Regions from separate parts of the Nocardia sp. NPDC003693 genome, predicted to be linked through region 1. Evidence: riboswitches for the same ligand, from Rfam matches in the RefSeq annotation. Region 1 holds a riboswitch; each other region holds the start of a gene.

The links. A riboswitch is a leader RNA that binds a small molecule or an ion and turns the genes downstream of it on or off. The one in region 1 is predicted to bind cobalamin.
Region 2: another riboswitch for cobalamin. It lies ahead of metE (5-methyltetrahydropteroyltriglutamate--homocysteine S-methyltransferase); the one in region 1 lies ahead of ACWDOP_RS17150 (serine hydroxymethyltransferase).
Region 3: another riboswitch for cobalamin. It lies ahead of ACWDOP_RS15215 (ABC transporter substrate-binding protein); the one in region 1 lies ahead of ACWDOP_RS17150 (serine hydroxymethyltransferase).
Region 4: another riboswitch for cobalamin. It lies ahead of ACWDOP_RS11450 (methylenetetrahydrofolate reductase); the one in region 1 lies ahead of ACWDOP_RS17150 (serine hydroxymethyltransferase).

What each region holds. Positions count from the first base shown of each region.
Region 1 covers NZ_JBSFNO010000013.1:170,853-178,642, forward strand. The annotation lists gene ACWDOP_RS17140 (helix-turn-helix domain-containing protein) at 1-747, opposite strand, end outside; gene ACWDOP_RS17145 (hypothetical protein) at 985-1,338, shown strand; cobalamin riboswitch at 1,429-1,614, shown strand; partial or broken gene ACWDOP_RS17150 (serine hydroxymethyltransferase) at 1,607-1,753, shown strand; gene ACWDOP_RS17155 (lipase family protein) at 1,919-3,322, shown strand; gene ACWDOP_RS17160 (NADPH-dependent F420 reductase) at 3,519-4,172, shown strand; gene ACWDOP_RS17165 (SRPBCC family protein) at 4,263-4,724, shown strand; gene ACWDOP_RS17170 (low affinity iron permease family protein) at 4,896-5,324, shown strand; gene ACWDOP_RS17175 (DNA topoisomerase IB) at 5,332-6,345, opposite strand; gene ACWDOP_RS17180 (flavodoxin family protein) at 6,362-6,973, opposite strand; gene ACWDOP_RS17185 (M6 family metalloprotease domain-containing protein) at 7,043-7,790, opposite strand, start outside.
Region 2 covers NZ_JBSFNO010000029.1:95,950-103,739, forward strand. The annotation lists gene ACWDOP_RS27625 (NADP-dependent oxidoreductase) at 1-930, opposite strand, end outside; gene ACWDOP_RS27630 (hypothetical protein) at 1,262-1,570, shown strand; gene ACWDOP_RS27635 (carbonic anhydrase) at 1,616-2,269, opposite strand; gene ACWDOP_RS27640 (methylenetetrahydrofolate reductase) at 2,366-3,367, opposite strand; gene metE (5-methyltetrahydropteroyltriglutamate--homocysteine S-methyltransferase) at 3,375-5,639, opposite strand; cobalamin riboswitch at 5,799-5,973, opposite strand; gene ACWDOP_RS27650 (DUF6879 family protein) at 6,583-7,113, opposite strand; gene ACWDOP_RS27655 (helix-turn-helix domain-containing protein) at 7,245-7,790, opposite strand, start outside.
Region 3 covers NZ_JBSFNO010000011.1:159,346-167,135, forward strand. The annotation lists gene ACWDOP_RS15205 (ABC transporter ATP-binding protein/permease) at 1-1,066, opposite strand, end outside; gene ACWDOP_RS15210 (ABC transporter permease) at 1,063-2,037, opposite strand; gene ACWDOP_RS15215 (ABC transporter substrate-binding protein) at 2,048-3,646, opposite strand; cobalamin riboswitch at 3,681-3,839, opposite strand; gene ACWDOP_RS15220 (family 1 glycosylhydrolase) at 3,902-5,158, opposite strand; gene ACWDOP_RS15225 (lysophospholipid acyltransferase family protein) at 5,365-6,324, opposite strand; gene ACWDOP_RS15230 (GNAT family N-acetyltransferase) at 6,334-7,188, opposite strand; gene ACWDOP_RS15235 (S-adenosylmethionine:tRNA ribosyltransferase-isomerase) at 7,442-7,790, opposite strand, start outside.
Region 4 covers NZ_JBSFNO010000007.1:162,662-170,451, reverse strand. The annotation lists gene ACWDOP_RS11465 (family 2A encapsulin nanocompartment cargo protein cysteine desulfurase) at 1-741, opposite strand, end outside; gene ACWDOP_RS11460 (family 2A encapsulin nanocompartment shell protein) at 716-1,645, opposite strand; gene ACWDOP_RS11455 (hypothetical protein) at 1,909-2,205, opposite strand; cobalamin riboswitch at 2,541-2,709, shown strand; gene ACWDOP_RS11450 (methylenetetrahydrofolate reductase) at 2,869-3,885, shown strand; gene ACWDOP_RS11445 (GNAT family N-acetyltransferase) at 4,166-4,804, shown strand; gene ACWDOP_RS11440 (IucA/IucC family protein) at 4,817-6,637, shown strand; gene ACWDOP_RS11435 (penicillin acylase family protein) at 6,634-7,790, shown strand, end outside.

The DNA.
Region 1 (7,790 bases):
ATGCAGCCCGCCCCAGGCGATGAGATCTCCGTCGGTGCCCGCGCGCAGCAGGGCCTCGAGATCGGCGCGGCACTGCTCCAGGAAAACGAGCGCGGTCTTCCAGTCACCGCCGTTGGTCAGCAGACTCGCGCGATGGAACCGGCTCGCCGCGATCCACAGCGGATCCCCACTCGCGGTGGCGGCCCAGGTCATTCGATCCACGGCGCTGGCCGCCAGGTCCACGTAGCCCAGTTTGTGCGCGAGGCTGCGCACGTTGTAGTACAGCTCGGCCAGCACGACGAACACCCGATCGCGGTCGTGACCGTGGCTGCGGTGCACCAGGACTCGGGTTTCGGTGAGCAGGGCGGGCAGCAGCGCGGCCAGTTTGGGGGCGGCGGCGTCGCGCCGGTACCGGCGGGCCCGGATGGCGGCGTCGGCTAGCGCGGCGAGCGGGCGCACCTCGATGTCGGAGTCGGCCAGGTCGTAGGCGGCGAGTTCGTTGCGCAGCAGCGCGATCGCGCCGTGCAGTTCCCGATCCTCCACGCTGGTCGGCGCGAACGGCTGCCCCAGCAGTTCGGCGGTACTGGTGCGCAGGGCCTTCGCGCTCGCCGCGATGAAGGCCGGGGTGGCCGCGCGCCGGCCCTGTTCCACGGCGCTGATCAACGAGGTGGACAGTCCGGTCTCCATGGACAGCCGGGCCTGGGTCCACCCCCGGAGCTTGCGGCCCTGCGCGACTCGCGAGCCGACTCCAGCCGATTCCTCACTCATCACGGCCTCGATTCAAGCGGTTCCCCGGTATCGAGACTGCCACAGATTGTGTGAGTCCGCCGCAGGTCGCGGCGGCACGCTGGATACAGCGACCAGCGCCGGAGCGGTTCGTCCGATTTGTCGAATCTTCGGCGCGACAGGCGCACTCGATGAATCCACACCGAAGGAACCGGACATGGAACGCATGCGCGCCGACGAGGATCCACGGCCCCTCGCCTCGGGTGGGGGGTGCCGGTGATGTTCGAATGCCCCAAGGCCCTGGGTTTCCTGAACAAGGACGTCTCCGGCGGGCGGCAGCCGTGGGACGAGCGCCTGATCCGCAGCACCGCGGCCCGGCTCGGGTACGACCTGTCCAAGATCCTGGTGTTCGACGCCCACACCCAGGAGTGGGTGCACCGCCTGCGGGTCGCGGTCGACCGCACCGGCGCCGCGGCGGTGTTCGTCCCGAACGTCGAACACTTCGACGCCGCGGTGGTTCCCACCGGACTGGTCGCGGTGGTCGATGTGATCACCGTCGAACCCGAGGAGACCTACGCGCGCGGCGGCGCGCACGAGCCGGGCGGTCGCGACGCCCCCGGCACCGGCCACTGAACACCGATGCCTATCCTGGTGGCGCAGCTGGTTCGCTCGCGATGTGGCCCACGGAGCCCCTGACCCCATCGCGCGCGTCGAAGCCCGCGCGGCGGTGACGCCACCGCGGGTGAGAGGGAACCCGGTGAGAATCCGGGACTGCCCCGCAGCAGTGAGCAGGAACGACCGCCGTCACACGCACTGGACCCCGCGTCCGGGAAGCGACGGCCAGTAGGTGGACCCCGTACGGGGCCGGTGCCCCCGAGTCCGAAGACCTGCCCGCTGTACCGGCGACGCCGAGTTCACCGAGGTCGCCGACATCATCGCCACGGCACTGGCGGGCGGAGCCGATCTCGACGCGCTGCGCGGGCGGGTCTCCACGCTCGCCCGCGACCTTCCGCTGTACGACGGCCTCGAGGACTGGAAGCTGCTCTGACACGCGCGGTCTCCGTTCCGGGCGCCATGAGGGGGCAGCCGGAACGGAGACCGGCAACACTGCGGCACACTGTCTCGGACGGCTCTTGCTAGACAGTGATGTACAAGATAATCTGCCTTCGATGTGAGTCAGTGTGGTCTCACATGGAGCAGATGGAGTCGACCTATGGCGCTGCGCGCGTCGCTGCCGGGCCGTGTGGCCGTGGCGGCCCTGGCATTCACCGCGGTGGCGGGCACGTTCACCACCGCGACCGCAACGGGCGAGCCGGGCGGGTCCGCACCCGTCGCGGTCGCGCCCGCACCGGCGTTCGCGGTGCCCCCGGAACTGGATCCGGGCTTCTATCGGCCGTCCCCCGAGGTGGTGGCGAGCAAGGCGCCCGGTGAGATCATCGCCGCGCGGCAGGTCAACGTGGCCAACGCCGGGGTGATCCCGCTCAACGTCGATGCCTGGCAGGTGTCGTTCCGCTCCAACAACACTCGCGGCGAGGCGATTCCGGCCGTCGCGACGGTGCTGAAACCGCGCGGGTCCGCACCCGACAAGCTCGTCTCGATGCAGGTGGCCGAGGATTCGCTGGCCGCCTACTGCGCGCCCTCCTATGCGGTGCAGCAGTGGTCGGCGGCCGCGGCCGTCGGGCAGATCGTCGCGCCGCTGGAGTTCGTCATCGCGCAGGCGGCCATCCAACAGGGCTGGGCGGTGGTCATTCCCGACTATCAGGGACCCGACAGCGCGTTCGGCGCCGGGCCGCTGGCCGGGCGGATCACCCTCGACGGGATTCGCGCCGCCCGGGACTTCGAGCCGATGCGGCTGGCTCCGGACACCCGGATCGGCATGTACGGCTACTCCGGCGGCGCGATCGCGACCGGGCACGCCGCCGAGCTGAAGGCTTCCTACGCACCCGAACTCAACGTGGTCGGCACGGCCGAGGGCGGCGTGCCCGCCGACTTCGGTCCCCTGCTCGACATCGGCAACGGTCAGATCTGGGCGGGCATGATCTTCTCCGCCGTCATCGGTCTCGGCCGCGAGTACCCGGAGTTCGGGGCGCTGCTCAACAGCAACCTGGACCTGCTCGGACAGACGCTGCAGGTCGTCAAGGGCGGGCTGTGCGTGCAGTACAACACCGCGCTGTTCCCCTTCGCGAACATGAAGGGCATGCTGCGGGTGCCCGAGGGCGATCCGATGCGCAATCCGATCGTGCGCGACACCCTCGACCGCACCCGGATGGGCAAGGCCACCCCGGACATGCCGATGTTCATCTGGCAGGCCAATCCCGACGAGCTGATTCCGGTCGGACCGGTCAACACCCTGGTCGACACCTACTGCCAGGACCCGGCCGCGCGCGTCCAGTACACGCGCGAGCATCTGGGCGAGCACGTGACCACCGAGATCTCCGGCTCCACCACGGCACTGCTGTGGTTGCGCGACCGCCTCGACGGCAAGCCCGCCGCCCCCGGGTGCGCTGTCTCCGACACCCCGCTGATGGCAACGAATCCCGAGGGTTTGGGTCTGCTGGGCCAGACCCTCGGCGAGACGCTCGGCTCGTTCTTCGGCAAGCCGATCGGGGTGAAGTAGGTCCGGGTCGAGGTCGGTGCGGTGCCGCTTCGACGGTGATGCTCCCCCGCGCCCCCCGGCGGGGGCATTCACCCGGTATGGGTGAGGTAGCAGGGGGTAGGGGCGACCTACCTTCGGTGCATCGAGACCGGAATGTCCGTTCCTTCGGGAGCGGACCACCGGACTTGCCACCACGGCTACGGACCAGGGGGTTCGGGTGAGAATCGGAGTGATCGGATCGGGCGCGGTCGGGTCGGCGGTCGGCAGGCTGCTGGGCGGCGCGGGGCACGACGTCCTGTTCGCGGGGCGCGACCCCGAGCGGGCGGCGGACGCCGCGCTGGGGGCCGGTGGGCGGGCGGGGTCTGTCACCGACGCCATCGACCACGGCCGCGTGATCGTGCTGGCGGTGCCGTTCGACCGGGTCGCCGACGTCGCGCTCGCCCACGGCCTCGATCTCACCGGCAAGATCGTCATCGATCCGACCAACCCCATGATCTTCACCCTCACCGACATCGTGCCGATCGAGCTGCCCGCCGGCCTGACCGGCAGTCAGCTGCAACAGCAACGCCTGCCCGGCGCGCGAATAGTGAAGGCGTTCAATCACTTCCTGGCCGGCGACCTGCTGCGCCTGGGCAGGCAGGGCCAGGCCGGCCTGGCCGATCCGGTGGCCATGTTCTTCGCCGGCGACGACGAACTCGCCAAAGACGTTGTCACCGAACTGATCCGCGACGCGGGCTTCACCCCCATCGACATCGGCGGCCTCGCCGAATCCCACCTCCTGGAGTACACCGCCCCCGGCTTCCTCGGTGCGGACCCCCTGACCCCCGCCGAGGCCTTCACCCGCCTCGAACGCGCCGAACGCGCCCGCTGACACCGCCCCCGTGTTTGCGTGTGAACCCCCGGGGTAGCACGCGGTTGATGCCGAACCTCGGCATCCGTGACACAGGAAGCGAGGTCCCCCATGGGTACCGTTACCGCATCGACCGACGTCAACGTGCCGATCCGCACCGCCTACAACCAGTGGACCCAGTTCGAGTCCTTCCCGCGTTTCATGGAGGGTGTCGAGCGCGTCGACCAGATCGACAGCACCCACACCCACTGGAAGGTCCACTTCGGTCCGGTGGAAAGGGAATTCGACGCCACCATCGTCGAACAGCACCCCGAGGAACGCATCGCGTGGCGCTCCGACAGCGGCCCCGAGCACGCCGGCGTGGTGACCTTCCACCGCATCGACGACACCACGACCCGCGTGATCACCCAGATGGACATCGACCCGGAGGGCTTCGTCGAGAACGTCGGCGACAAACTCGGCGTTCTGGACCGCCGCGTACAGGGCGACCTGAAGCGCTTCAAGCAGTTCATCGAGGAGCGCGGCCACGAGACCGGCGCCTGGCCCGGCGACGTCCCCCGCCCCGGCGTGTGACCCCACGTATCGGCCGGGCCGACAACCCGCACGCCGACGCGCCGGGGTGACCGTTCACCGGTCACCCCGGCGGGCCCGCCGGAGGCCGAACCGGTTTGCCGGACGCTAGCGGTGGTACTGCCATCGCGACCGAGCGAGCGACTCGCGCCCGCGTTCTCGGAAGGTGATGCGATGAGCGGCACCCACGACGACCATCACGGCGAACACGCGGAGGTGATGCCCTCGGATGTCTCGGGCCACCTCTCGTTCTTCGATCGATTCGCCACCGCCGCAAGCGGTCTGGCCGCCCGCGCCGGCTTCTTCGCGTTCTGCGTGGTGCTCGTGGTCGTGTGGGTCCCCAGCTTCGTGTTCCTGCCCAGCGTCGACACCTGGCAACTGGTGATCAACACCGCCACCACGATCATCACCTTCCTGCTGGTGGCCCTGCTGCAGAACACCCAGGCCCGCACCGACAACGCTACCCAGCAGAAACTCAACGCCCTGGCCGACGCCCTCGGCGACCTGATGGGCGAGCTGAGCGCGACCTACCCCGAACTCGACCGCCACCGCACCGAACTGACCGACGCCGTCGGCCTGGAACGCCGCGAGGGCTCGGCCTGAGTATCGGTCACCGAGTCCGGCGCAGCAGACGGATGACCGCCCGATCGATCAGCTCGCGCCGTTCGTCGGCGGTACGGCCGCCGCGGTCGGCCCTGCGCACCGCCGCCGCGACCGTGGTTCCTCGCCGGAACGCCGTCAACACCCGGGGATCGACATAGGAGGCGCGTGCCACGGCCGGGGTGTTACCCAGCGCGTCGGCCACGGACGTCATGATCTGCTTCTCCGCCCGTTTACGCGCGGCCTCCGACTCCGGCTCCGGCGACCGCGCGCAGGCGAGCGCAGCCGCCACGGTTCCCTGCCAGGTGCGAATATCCTTGGCGCTGAACTCTTCACCGACCAGTTCCCGCAACCGCGTGTTGATGTGCTCGGCGTGCAGCTCGTGTGTTTCGCCCGCCGCACGGAACACGAGCAGCCGTCGCCCGGGCTCGGCCCCGCGCAGCAGCGCCGCGACCGCCTTCGCGAGTTCTCGATCGCTGAGTCGAATCGATTGCCGAACACCGCTTTTGGCCTCGAAGTCGAACAGCATCTCATCCCCCGACACCCGCACGTGCTCGCACAGCAGGGTGGCGAGCCCGTGACTGCCGTTCTCCGCCAGGTACTCCTCACCACCGATTCGGAACACCCCGCGATCGAGCAGGTCGATCGCCACGGCCTCGACCCGGCGCCTGCGGAGTCCCCGGCCTCCCAGATCCCCTTTCACCTGCCGTCGCAATTCTGGTAATCGCCCGGCCATATCGAGAACCCGGTCGAACTTCTCCTCGTCTCGTTCGCGCCGCCACTGCTCGTGATACAGGTATTGCCGCCGCCCCGCCGCGTCGACCCCGACCGCCTGAATATGCCCGTCGGGTTTCGCGCAGATCCACACGCGCCGCCACGCCGGTGGAATCACCAGGGCGCGAATACGTTCCAGCGTCGCCGGGTCGGTGATGCGTTCACCGTCGGCGTCCGTGTAGCCGAATCCGCGCCCGCGGCGGATGCGCCGGAAGCCTGCCTCGTACGGAACACTGTGGCGCAGTCGCATTCGCTACCCGCCGCGGTCACGCGTACGGCGGGTAGGCGGCGTTGCGCAGCAACCCCGTCAGGTGGGCGGCGTTGCGTGCCAGGGCGGCCGTGTTCGAGGCGACTTCCTCGGGAGTGGTGTCCAGATCCCGATAGTCGGTGCTGCCCATGGCTTCTCCGGTCCAGTAGGTGCAGCCCTGGGCCGGGATCGTGAACCCGATGTCGTTGAGGCCCTGGAAGGTGTCGGCGACTACCTTGTGGGCGCCGTCCTCGTTGCCGACCACCCCGACCACCGCGACCTTGCCGACCATGGAGGGCCTGCCTTCGGCGTCGGTCTCGGACAGTTCGGCGTCCAGGCGCTCGAGCGCGCTCTGGGCCACCGAGGACGGGTGCCCGAGCCAGATCGGGGTCACCAGCACCAGGATGTCGGCGGCCACGATACGGGCGCGGATGACCGGCCATTCGTCGCCGTCGCCCTCGTCGACGGTGACCCCGGTCCGGACGTTGTAGTCCGCCACCCGCATCGAGTCACCCTTGATGTCGTGCGCGGCCAGTTCGTCCAGGATCTGCCGGGCCAGCAGATCGCTGCTGGACTCGGCCGGTGACTGCTTCAGCGTGCAGACGAGCGCGAGGGCGGTGGGTGCGGTCATACCCGGGCGCTACCCCGGCCGATGCCGGCAAAACGGGCCGCCCGAGATCGGCCACCCGATCGAGACCTGTCAGTCGATCGTGACGTCGATGGTCATCCGATCGTCGCCCGGGGTGCCGTGGACGGTGATCGTGATACCGGACCAGGTGCCGCCGGGCATGTTCAGGGCGGGGCGGGTCGACTTGCCGACCGTGGCGTTGCCCAGGGAGGGGTACAGGTCGTTCGCGTCGCCGCGGTTGCCGCCGCGGAAGATCGCGGCCAGATCGCGCTTCCCGTCGGCCTGCATCAGCTCGATCGCGAGGGCGGACTCGTCGTTGACGTTCTCGATCGCCTCGTCGACCACGTAGATCGCGATCCCCTCGTCGGGTAGGAAGGCGTCCTGGCCGCGTTTGCGGCGGTATTCCACCGCCACGTACTGGCTTTCGCGCGGCATGCGTTGCGCGTTGCGGATGAACACCATGCCGCCGCCCTCGGCCGCGGGCTCGAGGGCGATGCCGGCCGTCGTCCGCGTGACGACCTGGGGGGTGAGCCAGCCGTGGAAGGCCCGCAGCATGCCGTTCGGGTACACCGGGGTGATGCCGTGGTTGCCCCAGCTGCCCGCGGCCATCAGGCAGTAGTCGCCGAGGCCCGCCGAGCGGAAGTTCGCCGCCTGGGCGGTGTCGTAGTAGTCGGCCCAGCGAGCGGCCAGGTGACCCCACTCGTGGGCACACACGCCCATGTTGCAGTCCTCGGGCACGGTCAGGAAGGTCGTCACCGACAGATTCGGCGCGACCGGCTCCCCCGCGCCCGGGATCGCCCACTTCAGACTCCAGATGTCG
Region 2 (7,790 bases), on a different contig from region 1:
CACGACCTTGCCGCGCACGTCCCGTTCCGCCTGGAGTTCGACCGCCGCCCTGATCTCGTCGACGGGGAAGGTCGCGGCGATGGGCACGCGCATCCGGCCGCGGGCGATGAGTCGCGCGATGTTCACCAGGGCGGCGGGACCGGCCGTGGCCCCGTTGGCGGCGAGCACCCCGTCGACCACGGCGGCGACGGCGCACACGCGGTCGTCGGGAACCCCCAGCTCGCGGGCGGCGTCCACACCGTCCAGGTCGAGCGCCGCGGTGACGGGCTCCCCGCCGAGCTCGCGCACCCGGTCGGCCAGCCCCGCACCGTGGACCACCGGTTCGGCGCCGAGCTCGCGCAGGTACTCCGCCGACGCGGCGGACCCGGTCCCGATGACGCGTGCCCCCGCGATACGCGCGAGCTGCACCGCGAACACCCCGACCCCGCCGTCCGCACCGCCGATCAGCACCGTGTCCTGCGGCCCGAGGCGCAGGGCCTGGAGTGCGGCCGCGGCGGTACCACCCGCGATCGGCAGCGTGGCGGCCGTGTGGTCGTCGACCCCGTCCGGGGTGTGGTGGGCGACGCCGCTCACGATGGTGCCCCGCGCGTCCACCACCACGAAGTCGGCGACGGCCCGCGACAACGCGGTCCCGAACACCCTGTCCCCCACCGCGAATCCACGCACGCCCGCCCCGACCCGGTCGACGACGCCCGCGTAGTCGGTCCCGAATCCCGCGGGCAGACTCAGCCCGAACCGGGCCGCGGTCGCGTCGTCCGCGGTCATGTACCGGTCCATGGGATTCAGCCCGGCCGCGGCGACCCGGACCCGGATCTGCCCCGGCCCCGCCTGCGGCTCGGCCACCTCCCGCACAGTGAGAACCTCGGGCCCGCCGAACATTTCGAGCCGAACCGCCCTGCTCCCCGCCCGTTCACCGTCGCCCTGCTGCATTCCCGTCGTCCCCTCGCGTTCGTGAAGCGTGCCGACACCGAGCGCCCGTGACGTCCTGATCGTCCGGATTCGCGCCTGTCGCCCAGGCTACGGGCGGACGGCCCCGAAACGGTCGAGCCCCGCTGAGGGAGGCGATTTCGGCGGATGCGGCGAGAAGAGCGCGCTGTAACGCGAACGCGCGAAAATATGACGAATATCACGCAAGGGTGGTTCGGTGCATCGACGGCCGCACCGCCGGAGTTCGAGAAGCGCGAGGCCCCCGTCAGGGTCGGGACGATATGCCCCACGCTGATGGGAGTCTGTGATGAATACGCTCGGCAGGAAATTGCTCGTGAGCACGTCGGCCGCGGTCCTCGTGGGCGCGGGCGCGGCGTTGGGCGCGGTCCCCGCGCAGGCGCAGCCGTGGCAGCCGGGATGCGCGGCCTATCCGGTGAACAACAGCGCGGCGTACTCGATGTGCGACGGCTGGACCGGTCACCAGGTGCGTATCGAATGCCGTTACTGGTGGGGCTGGTTCGGCAGCAGCTGGGCCACCTACGAACGCCGCGGCCCGGTGGTCTGGGGCGGCCAGCAGTCCTGGGCGCACTGCGATACCCCGGGCACGCTGCAGAGCTGGGAAGTGGCGAGGTACTGGTGGTGAGTCTCGGCTCGGGACGGACGCGCGTCCGTCCCGAGCCGGTGTTGGTTACGCCGTGTGCGCTTCGAGCGCCTCGAACACTTCGGCTTCCCCGACGTTGCCGATCACGCGCTGCAGCGCCGCCCGGCCGTCCGCCAGGTTGTAGGTGACACACGCGATCGCGAGTTGGCCGGCGGCGATGCGCTCGGCGATCGTGGTCGAGCGCTGGGTGAGCAGCAGCGCGGTCTCCTCGACGTGGCGGGCCTCGAGTTCGTCGACGGTGCTCAGGCCGTCGCGGCGGCCGAGCAGGATCGACGGGGTGACCCGCTCGACGACGCTGCGAATGAATCCGCCCGGCACCGCGCCGGTGTCGAGCGCGTCGATGGTGGCGCGGACCGCACCGCAGGAGTCGTGGCCCAGCACGACGATGAGCGGCACGTTCAGTACGGCGACGCCGTACTCGATGGATCCCAGGACCGAGGAGTCCACCACGTGCCCGGCGGTGCGCACGACGAACATGTCGCCGAGCCCGCGGTCGAAGATGATCTCGGCGGCCACGCGAGAGTCCCCGCAGCCGAACAGAATTGCCGAGGGATGCTGTCCGCCGGTCAGTTCGGCGCGCGCCGCGGCCCCCTGGCCGGGGTGCTGCGGAGTGCCGTTGACAAAGCGGTCGTTACCTTCGCGCAGTGACTTCCACGCGGCGATCGGATTGGAATGCGGCATGACGCCATTCTGCCTACGCCCCACAGAATCGCCACAAAACGGACATGTGGGCATACTCACGAAGCGTTTTCGCTGCGCCGCGTGGCACACCGCGGCTCAGGCGCTCAACGGCGCCGCGGTCACCTCGTAGCCGAGATTGGTCAGCACCTCGGTGGTCGCCTTGGCGAAATTCAGGGTGATGAAATGCAGGCACGGGGCGCCCTCGGCGATGAGCCGCTCCCCCATCTCGGTCGCGATCTCGATCCCGGCCGCGCGCACCGCGGCCCGATCTTCTTCCGGGCCATCGCCCGCCGCGCGCCGCAGCCGGTCGAGCACGGCGGCGGGGAGCTCGCGGCCCGACAGTTCGACCGCGCGTTTCACCGTGCGCAGCGAGGTGATCGGCATCAGCTCGGGAATGATCGGTTTCGCGCCCTCGATCGGGCAGTGCGCGGCCACCCGATCCCGTAGCCGCAGATAGTGCTCGACGTCGAAGAACATCTGGGTGATCGAATAGTCCGCTCCCGCATGCAGTTTCGCCGCCAGGAACGCGGTATCGGAGTCGAGGTCCGGTGAGCGGTGGTGGCCCTCGGGGAACGAGGCCACCCCCACGTGGAAATCGCCGAGGTCCCGCACGATCCGCACGAGCTCGTCGGCGTACTCGACCCCGTCCGGGTGCCGGGACCACGCTCCCAGCGGATCACCGGGCGGATCGCCGCGCAGCACCAGAACGTTGCGAATCCCGCAGTCGGCGTAGGACCCGATCAGGGCGCGCAATTCGCCGATGCTGTGCCCGACCGCGGTCAGGTGCGCGACCGGCAGCAGCGTCGTCTCCGAGGCGAGTTGCCCGGTGATGCGCGCGGTGCGGTCCTTGGTCGAACCGCCCGCGCCGTAGGTCATGGAGACGAACGCCGGGTGCATCCGCTCGAATTGCCGTACGGCGCGCCACAATCGGGCCTCACCGACCGCGTCGCGCGGCGGATTGAACTCCACCGAGAACGGCACCCGGGCCCGCCCGTGAATGCGCAGGCTGTCGACGACCGATCCGGCACCGGTCGCCCTGGCGGACGTGCCACCGGACGGTCCGGTCGTGAGATGGGCCCGTCCTGGGATGGAGTACATGTTCGCCTCAGCGCAGCGCGTTGACCGCGGTCACCAGGTTGCGCAGCGAGGCGATCACCTCGTCGTTGCCGCGCGTCTTGAGACCGCAGTCCGGATTCGCCCAGAGACGCTCGGCCGGAACGGCTTTCAGCGCCAGCGCGAGGGACTGCTCGATCTCCTGGGCGCTCGGCACGCGCGGGGAGTGGATGTCGTACACGCCCGGGCCGACACCGAGGTCGAAGCCCGCGGCGTTGAGGTCGTCCAGGACCTCCATGTGCGAGCGCGCGGCCTCGATCGAGGTGACGTCGGCGTCCAATCCCGCGATGGCGCCGATGATCTCGCCGAACTCCGAGTAGCACAGGTGGGTGTGCACCTGGGTGGCGTCGGCGACGCCAGAGGTGGCCAGGCGGAACGCGTCCACCGCCCACTCCAGGTACGCGGCCTGATCGGCCTTGCGCAGCGGCAGCAGCTCGCGCAGCGCGGGCTCGTCGACCTGGATCACCGCGATACCGGCGGCCTCGAGATCGACCGTCTCGTCCCGGATGGCCAGGGCGATCTGCCGCGCGGTCTCCGAGCGCGGCTGGTCGTCACGCACGAACGACCACGCCAGGATGGTGACCGGACCGGTCAGCATGCCCTTGACCGGCTTGGTGGTCAGCGACTGCGCGTAGGTGGACCACTCCACGGTCATGACCGCCGGGCGCACCACGTCGCCGTAGACGATCGGCGGGCGCACGCAGCGGGTGCCGTAGGACTGCACCCAGCCGTTCACGGTCGCGGCGTACCCGTCGAGCTGCTCGGCGAAGTACTGCACCATGTCGTTGCGCTCGGGCTCGCCGTGCACCAGCACGTCGAGGCCGATCTCCTCCTGCAGCGCGATGACCTCGGCGATCTCCGCGCGCATCCGGTTGTCGTACTCGGCCTGATCGATCGTGCCCTTGCGCAGTTCGGCGCGCGCCACCCGGATCCGGGAGGTCTGCGGGAACGAGCCGATCGTGGTGGTCGGCAGCAGCGGCAGGTTCAGGCGCTCCTGCTGCAGCACACGGCGCTCGTCGGCCGGGGTGCGGCGGATGGCATCGGAGGTCAGCTCGGTCAGGCGCGACCGCACCGACTCCACGCGCAGGCGCGGATCGGCCTTGCGGTCGGCGACCGCGGCGCGGGCGATCGCGAGCTCGTCGGCGACCGCGGCCTCACCCTCGGTGAGAGCCGTTGCCAGGACGCGGATCTCGGCGATCTTCTCCTCGCCGAACGCCAGCCAGGAGCGCAGGCGCGCGTCCAGGTCGGTCTCGGGCGCGAGGCTGTAGGGCACGTGCAGCAGCGAGCACGAGCTCGACACGGCCACCTGGACACCGGCCGCGCGCAACGCGCTCAGGCGGGGCAGCGCGTGATCGGGATCGACCCGCCAGATGTTGTGGCCGTCGACGACGCCCGCCACGATCAGCTTGCCGGTGATCGCCTCGGCGGCGGCCACGTCCGCATCGCCACCGGCGACCAGGTCGACGGCGATGCCCTCGACACCGGTCTCGGCCAGCGCGGGCAGGGCCGCACCCAGGCGACCGAAGTAGGCCGCCACCAGGATGGCCGGGCGCGCCGACAGCTCGGACAGCCGCTGGTAGGTGCTGCGGACCGCCGCGAGTTCGGCCTCGGTCAGATCGGTGACCAGCGACGGCTCGTCGATCTGCACCCACTGCGCGCCGGCCTCGGCGAGCTGACCCAGGAGCTGCTCGTAGAGCGGCAGCAGATCGGCCAGCCGGTCCAGCAGGTCACTGCCGTCGAGGGACTTGGCGAGCTTGAGGAAGGTGATCGGGCCGACCACGACCGGGCGGGCCGGAACACCCAGCGCCAGCGCCTCTTTCAGCTCCGCGAGCGGCTTGGCCGGGTTCAGCGCGAACTGGGTGGTCGCCGACAGCTCGGGCACCAGGTAGTGGTAGTTGGTGTCGAACCACTTGGTCATCTCCAGCGGCTGCACCTCGGCGTTGCCGCGCGCGGCCGCGAAGTAGCGGTCCAGCTCGTCGGCGATGCCGGCCACCCGCTCGGGCAGCGCGCCCAGCAGCACGGCGGTGTCGAGCACCTGGTCGTAGTAGGAGAAGGTGCCCACCGGCACCGAGTCCAGACCGGCGTCCCGCGCGGCGGTCAGCTGGGCGGTGCGCAGGTCGGCGGCGACGGCGTGCAGGCTCGCGGCGTCCTGGCGTCCGGCCCAGTAGCCCTCGATCGCGCGCTTGAGCTCGCGATTGGGCCCGATGCGCGGGAGCCCCAGCACGGTGGCGGTAAAGGTGTTGTGCGGGTTCGACATTGATGAACTCCAGAGGTCAGCAGCAGATGACCGCCACCCATACGGAACGCACACCAATGGAGCCCTGGAAGCATCGATCCCGTGCCCGGGTTCCACTCGGCGTAACGCCCAATCCACGAGGCGACGACCGCCGGATACGGCGTATCCGGCGCAACGGGCAGGTCTTCGGACTCGTGGGCATCGACCCGGGAAAGGGTCGGCCCCCGGCGCTCGGGCCCGGGGCTGGTCCTACTGACCGTCGCTTCCCAGGCATGATTCATGCGCCCAGTGCGGGTGACGGCTGTCGTTCCCACTCACCGCTGCGGGACAGTCCCGGATTCTCACCGGGTTCCCTCTCGTCCCCGGCGCGCGAACACGCCCTGGACTTCGACGCCAACGGACGGGTCAGGGGCTCCTCGACTCCGCCGCCGGCGAACCAGCTGCGTGGCGAATATAGCGAAATCCGCAGGATCCACCAACAACCGTGTCGCGATTCACGCGGATCGGGTCGGCGGGGGCGTGCATGGGCAAGCCAGGAATCTCGTCCGAATGCGTTCTTCCACAGTGCTTTCCGACAGCCGACCATCCTCCGGCAGATGTAACCGGCTGCGGCGAATCGCCCGGCCCGGGCACCGATCGAGCCCCGGACCGGTCTGCGTCGGTCCGGGGCTCGTTCGGGGTGTCTGCCATGGTGATGACTCAGCATGATGCGACGGTCGGGACAGTACCCGCGACGACGCGCCGCCCAGTGGGCACTGTGGTCCAGGACACGCACCCTGGCCAGTGGCTGTTCCCGTGGGGCGCGGCGGGGCGCGCGGGCGCCGACCGCCAGTCGCATCGGCCTCGCGCGGGACCGCCCGGCCTCCTAACATTTGTCGGTGTCGTCCGATTCACCGTCGCCGCCGTCCAGGTCCGCCCGTCAGCGCGCACGCCTGCGCTTGCCTGACCGCCTGTCCCGGATCGGTCATCGACCGGCAGCAGGTACGACGTAGTCGGCGTACGGAATCGCCGACTGCCAGATTCGATCTCGAATCGATCGAATATGAGCGGTAATCACCGGGTCGGTGGTGGTGGCCAATCCGGCCCCTGCCCCGGTCGGGGTGAAGACACTGAACGCGACCAGGTCGTCATCGAAGATCCACCAGTCGTCGCCACCGAGCAATGCAGGATCGACCAGATGCCTTGGAACGTACCGAATCTCTTCGCCAGCCAGGGCATTGAGGCGTGCGATGTGCAGCGCGAACCGAGTGTAGTCGGTGTGCGGTTCGGTGACGACCCGGACGCGCCGCACGATCTTCCCGGCCGCCGTCGCCTCGCGCACGACGTTCGACCAGTCGGCGAACCACGCGTAGTCGTCGGGTTCGCCCGCCAGGAAGACGCGGAACGGTTCATCCTCCTCCGGGGTGCTGTAGGCGTCCTGCAGTTCGAGATGAACCGCTACGGACCACCCCCTACGGAACAGTCGAATCGCGTCCTCACCGTGGTGCAGCAGCATCCCTGCGAATCTCCTTCCTACAGGTATTTCGATGCTCATCTCATGGTCCGGCGTGTCCCTGAGCGAGCGCCGCGGGGTCGGTCACCGGGAAACCGTTCGCAGGCATCTACGGAATGAATTTCGCCGTCCGGTCACCCAGCGGTCGGCCCTGGGGCTCGCGGGTGCGGCGGGCTGTTCGAGCCCCCTCGACGGACTTCGATGGCCGTTCGGATCACGGTGCGGGCTGCGTCGCCGGTGAGGGACTGCCTTGCCAAGACGTCGAACGCTCTGCCGTACAGGGCGATTTCCCGAGGCTGAGTGATGGTGATGCTCGCTGTGTGCCCCTCGACCTTGACCAGGCGGTCATCGAACATGAAGAAGTTCTCGACGACCACCCGGCCCTCCGCGGCGCGTGGAACGATGCCCAGCGTCACACGCGGCATCCCGATCAGCGAGTAGAGCCGATCGAGCTGACCCAGCATGACCTGCTGCTCACCGAAGCTGGTGTAGAGCGCTTGTTCGGCCATGAGGAAGTGGAATCTCTTCCCCTGGGCGTAGAGAATCCGTTGGCGTTCCATCCGTTTCGAGACGGCCACATCCAGGTCGTCCGGAATCTCGTAGAAGTCGATGATGTTCCGCATGATCGCGGACGCGTAATCGGCCGTCTGCAGTAGACCCGACACGATCGCCGGTTCCCA
Region 3 (7,790 bases), on a different contig from region 1:
GATCCTGGGGCACGTAGCCGACCGAGCGGCGGCCCGGCCGGCGATCCAGGCCGACCGTGCCCGAGGCCGTCATCCCGGCGGGTAGCGCGCCGAGCGCTGCCAGGGCGAAGGTCGTCTTGCCCGCACCGGAGGGACCGATCACCGCCAGGCCAGCTCCCGCGGGCACCTCCAGCGAGATGTCTTCCAGCACAGGCGTTCCACTCGCGTCGCGAACGGTGAGCCCGGCCACCGACAGGCCCGTGCCGGTGGGCGCGTCGACCGGCCGGGGCGGCACGCTCGGCGGCGCGACGGCGTCGTTGGCCCGGTCGGTCACCATGTTGACCGAAACCACCAGCACCATGATCGCGAGCGCCGGGGCGAGCACCGACCACGGCTGCACCGAGAACCCCGGCCGATTCTCGGTGATCATCAGCGCCCAGTCCGAGGACGGCGGGCGCATGCCCAAACCGAGGAAGCCGCTCACCGCGACCAGCGAAATGGTCGCCGACATCCGCACGCCCGCGTCGGCGAACAACACCGCGCGGAGATTGGGCAGCACCTCGACCACGGCGAGCCGCCACAGCGGTTCGCCCCGGGCGCGCGCGGACTCCACGTATCCCGACGACGCGAGTTCCAGCACCCGCGTGCGCACGATCCGGATGATCCACGGCACCGACGCCAGCGCCGCGGTCAGCGCGATCGCGATCGGCCCCGCGCCCACGGCCGTGGCGATCACGGCGATCAGCAGGAACCACGGGAGCACGATGATCGCGTCGGTGGGCCGGGTGATCCAGCGATCCCAGCCCCGGCGCAATCCCGCGAGCAGCCCGAGCCCGACACCGAGCGCGTAGGCCACCGCGAGCGCGGGCAGCGCGATCGCGAGCAACGGCAGCCCACCGTGCAGGACGCGCGAGAACACGTCGCGACCGACCACGTCGGTCCCGAAAAGATGCTCCGCCGAAGGCGATTGGAACGGCCGCCCGGCCGACACGGTCGGGGAGTGCGGCGCGAGCACGGGCCCCAGCACGACGAGCAGCAGCAGCGCCGCCAATACCGGCAGCCACAGCGAACGAGATCGACCCCTCATACCCGCTCCCCCAGCACCGCGTGCCGCGCCCGCGGGCTCACCAGCAGCGTGCACAGATCCGCCAGCAGATACACCCCGATCCCCACCGCCGCCAGCAGCACGGCCGCCGACTGTACGAACGGGAAGTCGCGAGCCTCGATGGCGCGCAACAACTCCTGCGAGAGCCCGGGAAACGCGAAGAGCGTCTCAACCACCGCGACACCGCCGATCAACCCGACCACCGACCCCGCCAGCGGATGCAGGGAGGCCGACAGCGCGTTGGGCGCCACGTGCCGCAGCATGAGCCGCGCCCCGCCGATTCCGTTGAGCCGCAACGTCCGTACGTACGGGCTCGCCATGACCTCGGTGGTCTGCGCGCGCACCATCCGCACCGGATGCGGCAGCAGCCCCAGCAGCAGGCAGGTCACCGGCAGCACCAGAATCTCCGGCCGGCTCCACACGCTCGCCCCGGTCGGCACCAGCGACACCGCGGGCAACAGCCGCAGCGAGAGCGACACCGTGGCCACCAGCAGCACGCCGAACACGAAGGAGGGCATGGATTCCACCGCCAGCGACCCGACACTGATCACCCGATCGGTACGGGTACCCGGGCGCGCACCCGCCAGCAGGCCGAGCCCGAGCGCGATCGGAATCAGCAGGGCCGCGGTGAGCGCCGCGAGCGCCACGCTGTTGCCGACCCGGCCCAGCAGCACCTCGGCCACCGGTCGGCCGGAGATCAGCGAGTCGCCGAAATCGCCGCGCACGAACCCGGCGACCCACTCGGCGAACCGCACCGGCGCGGGCCGGTCCAGCCCCATGTGCGCACGCAGGGCGGCCAAGCGCTCCGGGGTGGGATCACCGCCGCCGGTGCGCGAGGCGACGACCGTCGCCGCGTCCGAGTCCAGTGTCTCGAACAACCCGAAGACCAGCAGCGCCACGACGAACAGCACGACGATCCCGCCGCCGGCCCGCCGGGCGGCATAGCCGATCACGACCGGCGAATCATTGCTCGGCCAGCCAGGTGGTCGCGTAGTTCGCCCAGTCGTCGGTGCCCGGCACACCGTCGCGCACCCCGCCCACGTGCACGCGGGCCGCGTCGGGCCGCTTGGCGAAACTGTGCAGGATGTACCCGCCCTCGTCCCAGAGTTCGCGCTGCAGTTCGCGATACAGCGTGGCCCGGCGCGCCGGATCCATGGCCGCGCGCGCCTGCGCGAACTTGGCATCCCAGCCGGGCCGCTTCCAGCCGGTGCCGTTGCTCGGCGAATCACTGGTCATGGTCTGGCCGTAGAAGTAGTCGAGACTGTAGTTCCACCAGCCGATGTGCGACAGCGCGGCCTTGCCGCTGACCTGGGAGAAGTAGGTGTCCGCCGGCACCGATTCGAGCTTTATCGTGATGCCCGCGGCCTTGGCCTGCTCGGCGAACAGCGTCGCGGATTCCAGCATGCCGGGGAAGCCGTCGGCGGTGGGCAGGGTGACGGTGAGATTCTCCTTGCCCGCCGCCCGCAGCAGCTCGCGCGCCTTCCGCGGATCGTAGGCGCGCTGGGGCAGATCGGCGTCGTAGAAGGGCGCGCCCCTACCGTAGATGTCGTTGCCGAGTTCGGCGTAGCCGTAGTACACCGAATCCACCATGGCCTGCCGGTCCACCGCCAGCCGCATGGCCTGGCGCACCCGCACGTCGTCGAACGGCGCGGTGTCCACGCGCATCTGGAACGCGCCCATGAGACCGGCCGGCGGGGTGACCACCGTGATGTCGCTGTCCCCGGACAGGTTTCGCGCCTGCAGATACGAGATCTCGTGCACCACATCGGCTTCCCCGGACAGGAAGGCGTTCACCCGGGCCTCGGTCTCGGCGATCTGGATGATCTCCACCTCGTCCAGGAAAACCTGCCCGTCCCAGTACTTCTCGTTGCGCCGCAACAGGGTCCGGTCGCCCGGAGACCACTTGACCAGCGCGAACGGCCCGGTGCCCACCGGCAGCACCGACCCGTCGATGACGCCGGTGCCGTCCTTGACGATGTAGCAGTACCAGCCCGCGAGCACCGAACCGAAGTCCGCCAGCGGCGTTTTCATCTGCACCGTCACCACGAGATCGCTCTCGGCGCGGGTGCGCGACATGTCGACCGCGGAGAGATCGCCCGAGGAGTTCCGGGCCGGGTCGAGCATGCGCTGGAAGCTCCACAGCACATCGCGCGCGGTCAGCGGGGAGCCGTCGCTGAACAGCACGCCCGGCCGCAGCGTGATGCGCCATTGGCTGCCATCGGCATTCGGCACGACCGACTCCGCCAGCCGGTAGCGCAGCGTCAGGTCGTTGTTGTAGGCGACGAGCTTGTCCCAGACGTTCTTGGACACCGCGCCGCCGGCCGAACTCCCGGCCTGATGCGGATCGAGCACGTCCGCGCTCGCCGAGCGCCCGGCGATCACCGTCCGCAGGCGGCCGCCCGGCCGGGGCGGGCCCGAGGCCGCGGTGCGTGCACCGGTGTCCGAGCCGCAGCCCGCGAGAACGCCCGACGTGCCGAGCAGGACGGCCCCGAGCGCGCCCGCGCTGCCGAGCAGGAATGTGCGGCGGCCGACATCCGGCCGTCGCGGTGTGTAGTTGTTCATCAATCCTCGTTGGTGTGATCCCGATACCGCGGGCGCAGGTATCCTGGCTCCCGGATCGACACACCCCGCCGGCCTTCCAACCTGGGCAGGTCGTGACCATATTTCGGCGGATTGCTCCCCGGTGACAGTTGCGGGACAGCCCCGGATTCACACCGGTGTTCCCTACGCCGGGTACCGACCCTACGGGACGGACCGGGCGCGCGGGGGACGCCCGCCGGACGGGCGGCAGCGGCTCGGTCGCGCCGCCGGGCGCGGCTATTCGACCACGGCGGGCGCCGCGCAGCTGTCCGGAACCGCGACGAGCGAGCAGGTCACCGGGTACCGCGTGGGCTTGTAATCGCTCGGGACTCCGCCGCGCGCGGTGATGTCGCGGTAGGCGGCGACACCGTCGGTGGGATGGCGGGTCAGGCTCGGATCGTGCTGGGCGTCAACGGTGTACAGGCCGAAGCGGGCGGAATAGTCGCCCCATTCGTAGTTGTCGGTGAGGCTCCAGTAGTTGTAGGAGACCACGTCGACGCCGTCCGCTTTGGCGCGCTGCAGCCAGTAGACGGTGTCGCGCAGATGATCGCCGCGGGTGTAGCCGTCGTCGCGACCGCCGTCCGGGCCGGTGGCCAGACCGTTCTCGATCACGCGAATGGGCTTGCCGGGGAACCGCGCCGCGATGTGGCGGAGCACGTAGTAGATGCTCTCCGGGGCCTGGGTGCTCTTCCAGAACTCCCCGGTCGCGCCGTACGCGGCGGACAGGTCGGTGACCGAGGTGGAGTAGTAGTGATCCACGCCGATGAAGTCCAGGCTCTCGCGCATCTGTTCCGGGAACAGCTGCTCCAGCCACGACTGCACGCCCGGGATCGGGATGTACGCCAGGTTGGAGGAGACCTGCGCGTCCGGCTGTACGGAGTGGATGTGGCGGTAGATGTCCCGGTGCGCGGCGACGATGCCGGACACCATCGCGCCCGCGTTCTCCGGGCGCAGACCGCCGTACATGAGCTCGCGCCGGACGTATTCGGTCGGCTCGTTGAAGGTGATCCACAGCGGGCGCGCCCACGCGTAGCGATCGACCACCCGCCGCGCGAAATCGACCAGTTCCGAGGACATCTCGGGTCGATTCCAGCCGCCGCGATCCACCTCCCATCCGGGATGGACCCAGTGGTTCAGGGTGATCATCGGCCGCATGCCGGAGCCCACGATCCGCGCGATGACCGCGTCGTAGAACGCCCACCCCGCCGGATCATCGCTCCCCGGAACGGTTTCCACGCGCGACCACTCGACCGAGGTGCGATAGATCCCCACCCCCAGACTCCGCGCCCGCTCGATGTCGGCCGCGTAGTTGTGGAAGAAGTCGACCGAGTTGCCGATGGGCTCGCGCACCCGGCCCTGATCCCCGTACCGCAGCCAGTTGCTGTCGGGGCTGTAGCCCTCGGACTGGAATCCGGACTGCGCGACACCGAACTCGAAGTCGTCGCCGAGCCCCGGCACATCCGCACCCGCCGGCCCGGCGCCCACCACGGTCATCGTCGCGATCGAGAAGGCCGCGGCCACCCCCGCCGTACACAGTTTCGACCACCGCTGCCGCACTTCGATCCTCCGGTCCACCGAGCTCTACCGATACACCGATGCATCCGGATGCATCGGTGTACGCGGAAGTATGCTGCGCGCCCGCGATGTGCGCCAGGGATCGCGAACAAGATTCCGGTACAGGCGAATCCCGGTGCGCGCGCTCAGCCCCGATCGGCCGGGGTCGCCGACGGCTGCAGCAGGCGTTCCTCGAGTGCCGCCACCTGGGCCGCGACGCGTTCGTGCTCGGCGAGGTGCACCAGATCCGCGAACGCGCGATCGACACCGGAGTCGGCGATGGCGCGTTCACAGCGACGGGCCAGCTCGTGCCGATCGGTACCGGGCGGCACCGTGGGCTGCAGGGTGAGCTCGGCGATAACGCCCCGCGAGCGCAGGACACGGCGGATCGAGTCCGCCATCGTGTCGATGCCGACGAACGCGGGGACCGTGGAGACCGCGCCGTCGGCGTCGAGGTAGCGCAGCTGGATCGGCTGCACCGGCGTGCCGGTGTCCACCGCGGCCTGGAACAGCGCGGGCCGCAGGTGACCGTGGGCGCGACCGCACCAGGTGGTGCCCTCGGGGAAGATGCCGACGCGCTCGCCCGCGCGCAGGCGGGACGCGATCTCACCGATCACGCCGGGCAGGGCGCGCAGGCGTTCGCGTTCGATCGGGATGACGCGGACCTTGCGGGCGACCGCGCCGAGCACCGGCCAGTCGATGAGGTCGGCGCGGGCGACGAAGGAGGTCGGCTCCACCGCGGACAGCGCCATGACATCGGTCCAGCCGATGTGCGGGGCAACCACGAGGACCCCGCTCGGGGTGTCGCCGGGTGCCCGATTGTCGATCACGCGGACGCGAATTCCACAGCAGTGCAGCAGTGTCCGCGCGTAGCGGCTCTGCAGGGCCGGACGGCGGCGGCGCGGGGTGAGCACGTGCGCCAGCGGGAACGAGGCCAGCACCGCACCGAAACCGACGATGCGGGCGGCCATCAGCAGCACGCTCGCCTCGGGTGCGGTGCGCACGCACTCGGGACCGCAGGGGCTGTGCGGCATCCACGCGTGGGCGCCGGATTCAGCGGGCGGACAAGACAATCCGGCCGTTCCGGTGGAAAGCAGGGCAGGCATCATGATTCATCACCGGGCATCCATACTGGCGACCGCGGACTGCAGGCGCTCCAGGTAACGGGTATTGACGGTCGAAAGCCCCAGCAGCGCCACGAAATCCGCGACCGCGAAGTCGGGGTCGTGCGCCGGTTCGCCGCAGATCTGCGCGTTGAGGCGCAGGTAGCCGTTCATCAGCGCGGGCAGCTTGGGGCGCGCCGGCGGCTCGATCTCGTCGAGGGTGCGGCCCTCGACGACGACCGGGTTGTACGGGCGCACACGGCGTTCCGGCTCCAGGCCGTGCTTGCGCAGGATCAGGTCGCGCACCCCGCGCACGTTCGCGCCGGGCCGATCGCCGGGCTCGGGAACCATCGGGACCGAGACGCAGCCCATGATCCACTCGTAGCCGGTGAGCTGGATGTAGTGCAGGATGCCCGCCCACATCAGGGTCAGCACCGAGCCGTTGCGGTGATCGGGCACCACGCAGGCGCGGCCCATCTCGACCATCCGGTTGCCGACCGGATCCAGTGCGCCCAGGTCGAATTCGGTGGCGGTGTAGTAGCCGCCGGCGGCGGTCACCTTGTCCGGGGGCAGCATACGGTAGCAGCCGACGAACTGATCGGTGAGTTCGTCGCGAACCAGCAGGTGGTCGCAGTGATCGTCGAAGCGATCGGCGTCCAGGCCGGCCGGGTTGGCGGGGATGGCGAAACCCGGCTCGTTGGCGAACACCTGGTAGCGCAGCCGCTGGGCGGCCTCGCGATGCTCCGCATCGGAGGAAACGACCAGGGAGTATTGCGAACGGCTCTGGGTGCGGGGCGGTTCCGGGCGCGAGAGGGGGGCAGACGCTGCGGGGAGCAGGCTGGACTTCGACACTGCCGTGCTGGTCATGCTGTTGATCAAGCCAGGCTCAGACTGCGCCGGAGCGACCGCCAGATGGCGGGTCGATGCCAGTCCGATGAACGCGTCGGGGCCCGCACCCGGAGTTCATCGGATCGCTTCCGAACGTTCCCTACCAGGACAAACGCTCGTATTCCGGGTGGGTACGGCGTGTGTTCCGGACACCCGCGACGCCGGTCGGCGGGCGTCCGGCGCACCGGCCGGGCGCGTCCGCGACTCCGGTCGGCGGGCCGAGATCGCGAGCCTACGCCACCGCGCCGGACGCCTCCGCACCGGGTCGGCGGCGGAACAGCAGTGCGGTGTCACCGAATTCGTGCCAGAGGTATCCGGTGTCGACGGCCGCGCGGTAGGCCGCGCGCACCACCTCGGCCCCGGCGACCGCTTCCAGCAGGTGCAGATGCGAGGCTCCCGGCGCGTGCCAGCCGGTGATCAGGCCGTCCACCACCCGGGCCGGGCGCGATCCGTCGAGCACGAGCGAGGTCCAGCCCGCGGTGGCGCGCACCAGCCCCCGGTCGTCGGCGGCCGACTCCAGGGCTCGGGTCACCGTCGTGCCGACCGCGATCACCCGCCCGCCCGCCGCGCGGGTCAGGTTC
Region 4 (7,790 bases), on a different contig from region 1:
CGGATGCCGATCCGGCACGGGATCGCCTGCCCGGTCCCCGAGGAAGTAGAACTGTGACCCCGCCGGTGTCGGCTCGGCCTGCGGGCGCTCGAGGAAGTAGAAGCTCGGCCCGCCCGCCGGGGCCGCCGGTGAGCTGAAACGCGATGGGGTCAGCGGGATATCGAGCGACGGCAGTTCCGGCAGCCAGGGATCGGTGTGCACCGGGGCCGCGGCGGTCCCGGACTCCCAGCCCGGCACGGTCGGGGCGGGTGTGGCCCCGCCGGGCGGCACCGCACCCCGCGGTGCGCCCGGAGTGCGCGCAGTGCCCGCCGTGGCAGGAACGGAGATGCCCGGACTCGGCTGCGGCACAGCGCCTTCCGACACCGCACCGCCGCTCGGCACGGCCGGGTCCGGTGCGTGCGGGAGCGAGCTCGCCCCCGCCGCCGACAGGGGAGCGGCCACAGGGGCCGACGCGGCCGAGGGCAGTGCCCCCGGCGATCCGGGAACGCCGGACGGCCCCGCCGGGGTGCTCGGCGCGCCCGGAACATACGGGATCGGCGGCGGCTCCGGGGCCGGGGTGCTCAGCCCCGCGACGCCCAACCCCCCGAGGCCCGGCGCCGCCGACGGCAGCGCCGAGAAGAACTCCCCGGCAAGGCGATTCAGCGTCGCCTCGTCCGGGAGCAGCGCGCTCCACTCGGAACCGGTGGCGGCCACCGGTTCCGGGGGAGCGGGCAGATCAGCGGTAGGTCGGTGCATAGTCATGGAACCTGTTCACCTCTGCGCCCTCGAGCACGGCCACCGCGTCGTCGGTCAGGATCGCCAGCGAGCAGTACAGCGACACCAGATACGAGGCAATGGCACTGCGGTCGATTCCCATGAACTTCACCGACAGGCCCGGGCCCTGTTCACCGGCCAGGCCCGGCTGGTACAGCCCGACCACGCCCTGTCGCTCCGCGCCCGGGCGGATGAGCAGGAACGTCGTCTTGCCGCCCGTCACCGGGACCTTGTCCGAGGGGATGATCGGAATCCCGCGCCAGGTGATGAACTGCGAGCCGAACAGGCTCACCGTCGGCGGCGGCACACCGCGCCGCGTGCACTCTCGCCCGAACGCCGCGATGCCCTCCGGATGGGTGAGGAAGAAGCCGGGCTCCTTCCAGACCTTGGCGATGAGATTGTCCAGGTCGTCGGGCGTGGGCGGGCCCGCGATGGTCGAGATCCGTTGCTTCTTCGGCGTATTGGCGATCAGCCCGTAGTCGGGGCTGTTGATCAGCTCGCCTTCCTGATGCTCCTTGATGGCCTCGATGGTCAGGCGCAGCTGCTGGGAGATCTGGTCGTGCGGGCTGGAATACAGGTCCGAGACCCGGGTGTGCACGTCGAGAATCGTGTGCACGGCCTTGAGCCGGTACTCGCGCGGATCCTTCTCGTAGTCGATGAAGGTCTCCGGCAGCGGGGACTCGTCGTAGTTGTCGCACTTGATGTCGACGGTCTGCTCGTGCGTCACCCGATTGCGCCGGTAGATACCGGCTTCCACCGGCACCCAGCTCAGCAGATGGACCAACCACCGCGGGGTGATCGACTCCATCTGCGGAACGGTCTTGGTGGCATTGGCGAGTGTCCGAGCGGCCTCGTCGCCCAGTGCCACCGGTTGCGGCACGGTACTTGTCATGAAAACCGCCTTCAATTAGGCAAATTGGGGGTTACCGACGGGACGGAATACTAACCCCGGGAGTCGGCGCTGTCCTGGCGAAGCACACGGCGGGCGTGTCCTGGAAGTTTGCTGGCGATACCGTGATTCGATGCCGCCACTTCCGTGAATGTGAAGGAGTGCACTCCGCCGGATAGGAGTCACGAGCTAACAGTGAGGAAACCGTAATTGCGCGGTAATGAGCGCGCGGGCGGCGCGCGTGGAAACCGGTGCGGCCCCGCGCCTCAGCGCACGCCCACGAGCACCGCGTCGGTGATCGAGCGCCACGCCACCCCGGCTTCGGTGAACCCCGCCGCGCGGACACGGTCGAGATGCCAGTCCAGGGTCTGCGGAACGCCCTGCTGCCGGTTGTCCAGGATGGCGCGACTGGCGGCCAGTTCGTTGCTCAGCCGGGAATCGTCGGCGATGCTCGCCCACCACCGTTCCCAATCCGGCACGCCCTCCGAGCGCACACGCTCCTGATGTCCGCGCTGGATCCGCTCGTCCAGCTCGTTCAGTAGCGGGGTCCCCGGGTCGGGCATGTGATCGGCGTTGACGAGCAGCCCGCCGGGGCGCAACAGCGTCGGCAGGTCCGCGATCCCAACTTTCTTGCCACGCTTCCCAATTCATGGCTTCTCCAGGGTCTGATCAGCGGCTTCGGAACGGACGCAGACTACGCGGCCGTCCGGGCGCGTCGGCGCCGTGACACGCGGCCGGGCGACGCCGGGACGCGCCGGGAAGGGGTGTGGTTGTCGGCGGCGGTACCACTTCGCTATATTCGCCTGCGCAGCTGGTTCGCCGGAGGCGGTATCGAGGAGCCCCTGATCCGTCCGAAGGCGTCGAAGCCCGGTGGCGCGTTCGCGCGCCGCGGGGCGAGAGGGAACCCGGTGGGAATCCGGGACTGTCCCGCAGCGGTGAGTGGGAACGACAGCCGTCATTCCGCGCTGGGCGCGTTGCCCGGGAAGCGATGGCCGATAGGACCAGCCCCGGCACGAGCGCCGGGGCCGACCCGGGTCACGGGTCGATGCCCACGAGTCCGAAGACCTGCCCGTTGTGCCGGATACGTCGTGTCCGGCGGTTGTCGCCTCGTGGACCGGGTGGCATGCCGAGCGGAACCGGGCGTCACACGACGCCACATCATGGGCTCCTTTCAGCGTGCACTCGCGATGAGGTGGCCATCGGCATGCTGACCATGGAGCTCACCAATGACGAACCCGGACAATACATTCGCGGCCGTGCCCGGCCGCGCGCCGATCGAACGCACCGCCCGCGTCGCGCCCCTGGCCGCCGCGCGCGCCTCGGTCGTGCAGAACCTGCGCATCCATTCCGGTGCGCGAGTGCCCTTCTCGGTGGAGTTCAATCCGCCGCGTGACGCCGCCGGCGAGGCCCGGCTGTGGCGCACGGTCCGGGAATTCGAGCGCATGCACCCGGCCTTCGTCTCCATGACCTACGGGGCCGGCGGCTCCACGAAGGACCGCACCGCCCGCATCACCGGCCAGCTCGCCCAGCAGACCACCCTGCTGCCGGTGGCGCACCTGACCGCGGTCGGCCACAGCATCGCCGAACTGCGCGCCCTGGTCGGTTCGTACGCCGACTGCGGCATCCGCGACATCCTGGTGCTGCGCGGTGATCCGCCGGGCGATCCGCTCGGGGCGTGGGAGCGGCACCCCGACGGTGTGGAGTACGCCGAGGAACTGGTGCGCATCGTGCGCGATCTCGGCGATTTCAAGGTCGGGGTGGCCTCGTTCCCGCAGGGCCATCACCGCTCACCGGACCTGGCCACCGATACCGCGCACCTGGTCGCCAAACTCCGCGCCGGAGCCGACTATTCGATCACCCAGATGTTCTTCGACGTCGAGCACTATCTGCGACTGCGGGATCGGGTGGCCGCGCACGACCCGGTCGAGGGCGCGAAGCCGATCATTCCCGAGCTGATGCCGATCACCTCGCTGCGCACGGTGCAGCGCGCGGTGGAGCTGTCCGGCCGCGAGCTCCCGCCCGCCGTGCTGGCGCGGTTGCGGCGCGCGGCGGGGGATGGGCCCGAAGAGAACAGGGCCGCGGTGCGCGCCGAGGGCATCGAGATCGCGACCGAAATGGCGCAGCGTCTCATCGACGAGGGCGCGCCGTGTCTGCACTTCATCACCCTCAATTTCGCCAAGGCGACGACCGAGGTGCTGACCAATCTCGGCTACCGGGTCACCGCGGCGCCGCTGAGCGCCTGAGAAACCGGCGGCGGGTCCGGAAATCCCGGCCCGGCCCGGCAATCGGCTGGCTCTGAGATCTGCGTTACGCTAGCCTAACCTAAATCGGATGAGGTTAGGCTACGTTTACTACGTAAGTGTACGCTGATCAGCGGTTACGCCCCGCGGCCGGCCGTAGATGCTGAAAGCCTGCCGCTATTGCTCGCGTGTTGCGAGAGACCCGCTGCGATTTTCGGGTTAGCCCACCCTAATAAAATAGGTTACCCTAACTCGCGAATGTGGATCTGCGAGAGGGTTTCTGATGGTGGTTGCTCGTCCCGAGACGAGTCCGGGTACCGATGGAGTTGCCGAACCAGCTGTTTACGAGCTGACCGCCCGGCCCATCGATATCGAACGTGACACCGAGACCGCTCATCGGTGGCTCATCCACCCCAAGTCGGCGTACTGGGGCATGCTCGAGAGCACCCCGGCCGACGTCGAGGATCTGATCCGCGTCGCCAAGTCCGACCCGGATCCGCGATTCGGTATGTGGATCGGCGCTTTCGAGGACGAGCCGCAGTTCCTGTTCGAGCTGTACAACCCGCAGACCAGTGATCTGGCCAAGCCGGGCACCGGATACGAGCACGCGGCCGGTGACATCGGCATGCACCTGCTGGTGTCCAACAGCGAGCGCAGGCTGCCGGGCTTCACCGGCAACGTCATGCTGCACATCATGCGCACCGCCTTCTTCGAGTGCGGCGCCGAACGGGTCGTGGTCGAGCCGGATCACCGGAACCTGCACGTGCAGAAGCTCAACGCCGCGGTCGGCTTCCAGGTCGCGGGTGATTTCCCGGTGGCCGACAAGATCGCCCGCCTGAGCTACTGCACCCGTGCCGATTTCATTCGGCTCACGGACAACGGCCGGTCCCTGGCGACCGACTTCCAGCTCGCGAACTCCTGAGAAGGTAGTGCTTTGACCAGCCCCGAAGCTTCCGCATCCCTATCCGCGTTCTGGCAGACCTACGAGAGAAGAATCGCGACCAAGATTCTGGCCGAGTTCTGCCACGAGCGGTTCGTGCACCCCGTCGAGTTGACCCCCGGCGTCTACGTACTGCACTCCGATGACGGCCTGACCGAATACGGTTTCCGCGCCGAGGTGCTGTCCCTGGACAGCTGGTGCATCGACGAGTCGTCGCTGCGCCGCACCCGCGACGGCGAGCCCGCGCGCATCGACGCCACCCAGCTCGTCATCGATCTCAGTGGCTCCCTGGGTATTCCGCGCGACGCGCTGCCGGAATACCTCGAGGAGTTCACCAACACCCTGCTCATGAGCGCGAATCGCCCCGACGATCGGCGCATCGCGGCCGCGGAGCTGGCGGTCGCGGACTTCCAGACCATCGAGCGCACCATGACCGAGGGTCATCCGTGCATCGTGGCCAACGCGGGCCGGCTGGGCTTCAGCGTCCACGACGTGGAGAACTATGCGCCCGAATGGGGTTCGCGTTTCGCGCTGACCTGGGTCGCGGTCCGGCGCGAGCACTGCGAGTTCGCCGCGGTCGAGGGCGTGGACTACGACTCGGTGGTGCGCGAGGAACTGGGCGCGGACACCCTGGACCGCTTCGCGGCGGTGCTCACCGGCCGCGGCCTGGATCCGGCGCGGTACTACTACATGCCGGTGCACCCGTGGCAGTGGCTCGAGAAGATCTCCCGCGTCTACGCCGTCGACATCGCCGAGCAGAAGATCGTGGAACTGGGCACCGGGCCGGACCTGTACCAGCCGCAGCAGTCCATCCGCACGCTGTTCAACACCACCCGCCCCACCCGGCACTACGTCAAGATGGCGCTCTCCATCGTCAACATGGGATTCACCCGCGGCATGTCCGCGGACTACATGCGCAACACCCCGCTGATCAACGACTGGATTCGCGGCCTGGTCCGCGGTGACGAGTACCTGAAGTCGCTCGACTTCGAGATGCTGTACGAGGTCGCGGCCATCGGGTACCGCAGCCCCAGCTACACCTCGATCACTCAGCCCGGCTCGGAGTACCGCAAGCTGCTCGCGGCGCTGTGGCGCGAGAGCCCGGTCCCGCTGGTGCGCGAGGGCGAACAGCTCACCACCATGGCGGCGCTGCTGCACGTGGATCACCACGGCGATTCCTTCCTGGCGGCCGTGGTTCGCGAGTCGGGTCTCGAGGCCGGCGACTGGCTGCGCCGGTACCTGCGGTCCTACCTGCACCCGATCGTGTACCTGCTCTACCGGTACGAACTCAAGTTCTCCCCCCACGGCGAGAACCTGATCCTGGTGCTGGACAAGGGCGTTCCGGTGCGCGCCATGCTCAAGGACCTCGGCGAGGAGGTGTCGATCTTCGGCGCTCCCGCCGACCTGCCCGAGTCCTGCCACCGCGCCCTCGCCGAGGCGACCGACGACATCCGCAACATGGGCGTGCTCTCGGACGTCTTCGACGACTTCCTGCGCCACCTGGCCGCGATCTTCCACTCCAGCGGTCTGCTCGCCGATCAGGACTTCTGGGCCGTGGTGGCCGAGAGCGTCGCCGGGTTCCAGGACCTGCACCCGGAGCTGGCCGAGCGTTTCGCCAAGTGGGACATGTTCGCGCCCACCTTCAAGGCCATCCACATGAACCGGCTGCAGCTGACCAACAACCGCCGCATGGTGAACCTCGGCGACTCGTACTCGACCCTGGTCGACGACGCGCACGAGCTCGTGAATCCCATTGCGGCGCACCGGCCCCTGCCCTCGCCGCTGGAACTGCGGGACGAGGTGGCGGTCTCGTGAGCGAGTACACCCCGGACGTGGAGATCCTGCGCGACGCCCACGGCATCGCGCACATCACCGCGACCACCGCCGCCGGCGCGCTGTTCGGTCAGGGCCGGGCCTGCGGGCTCGACCGGGCCTGGCAGCTGGAATTCCTGCGGTTGCGCGCGGAGGGCCGCACGGCCGAGGTCTTCGGCGCCGACACCGTCGGCTGGGACCGCTTCGCCCGCCGCGCCCAGCTGGACGTGGCCGCCAAGCGCATCTACGACGGATCGAGCCCGCGCACGCGGGAACTGGTGCGCGCCTACGTCGATGGCGTCAACAGCACCCTGGACACCGCCGAGGCCATCGAGCTCACCGGGCTCGATCACCGCCCGGCGCCGTGGCAGCCGTGGACGCCCATCGCGGTGTTCATCATCCACAACGTGCTCTTCGGCCGGTTCCTCACCAAGCTCTGGCGCGTGCACGCGGTGCGCGCGCTCGGCCCGGCCGCGCTGGCGCTGTTCGACTGCGAGGGCGTCGACGACGCCACCGTGAACGTGCCCGGCGTCCCGGACGAGGCGTTCCTGGCCGCGCTGCTGGACCTGATCCCGGCCCCGGCCGCCCCGGCGCCGGCCCCCGAATCCTCCTTCGGCGACGCCATTTCCGGCAGCAACGCCTGGGGCGTGGCCGCGGCCCGCACCGCGACCGGCGCCCCGCTGATCGCCGGCGACCCGCACCGCTTCCTGGAACTGCCCGGCATCTACCAGCAGTTCCACCTGGCCGCACCGGAATTCGACGTCGTCGGCTTCTCCTTCGCGGGCGTGCCCGCGCTTCCGCACTTCAGCCACACCCGCACCGTCGCCTGGGGCATCACCAACGCCATGGGCGACTACCAGGACCTGTACGTCGAGAAGCTCACCCGGACCGGCGACGGCGTGCTCGCCGAAACGCCCGGCGGGACGGAGGCCGTCGAGTCCCGGTTCGAGGAGATCCGGGTGCGCGGCGGCGAGCCGGTGCGCGTGGAGATCATCACCACCGGCAACGGCGGGGTCGTCTTCGGCGGACCCGAGGACGCCTTCGCGGTGAGCCTGCGCACCCCGATGCTCAGCGATCCGGACGTCACCTTCGACGCCGCCATCGACCTGCTGTTCGCGACGAACGTCGGTGACGTCGAACAGGCCCTGGCCGGGTG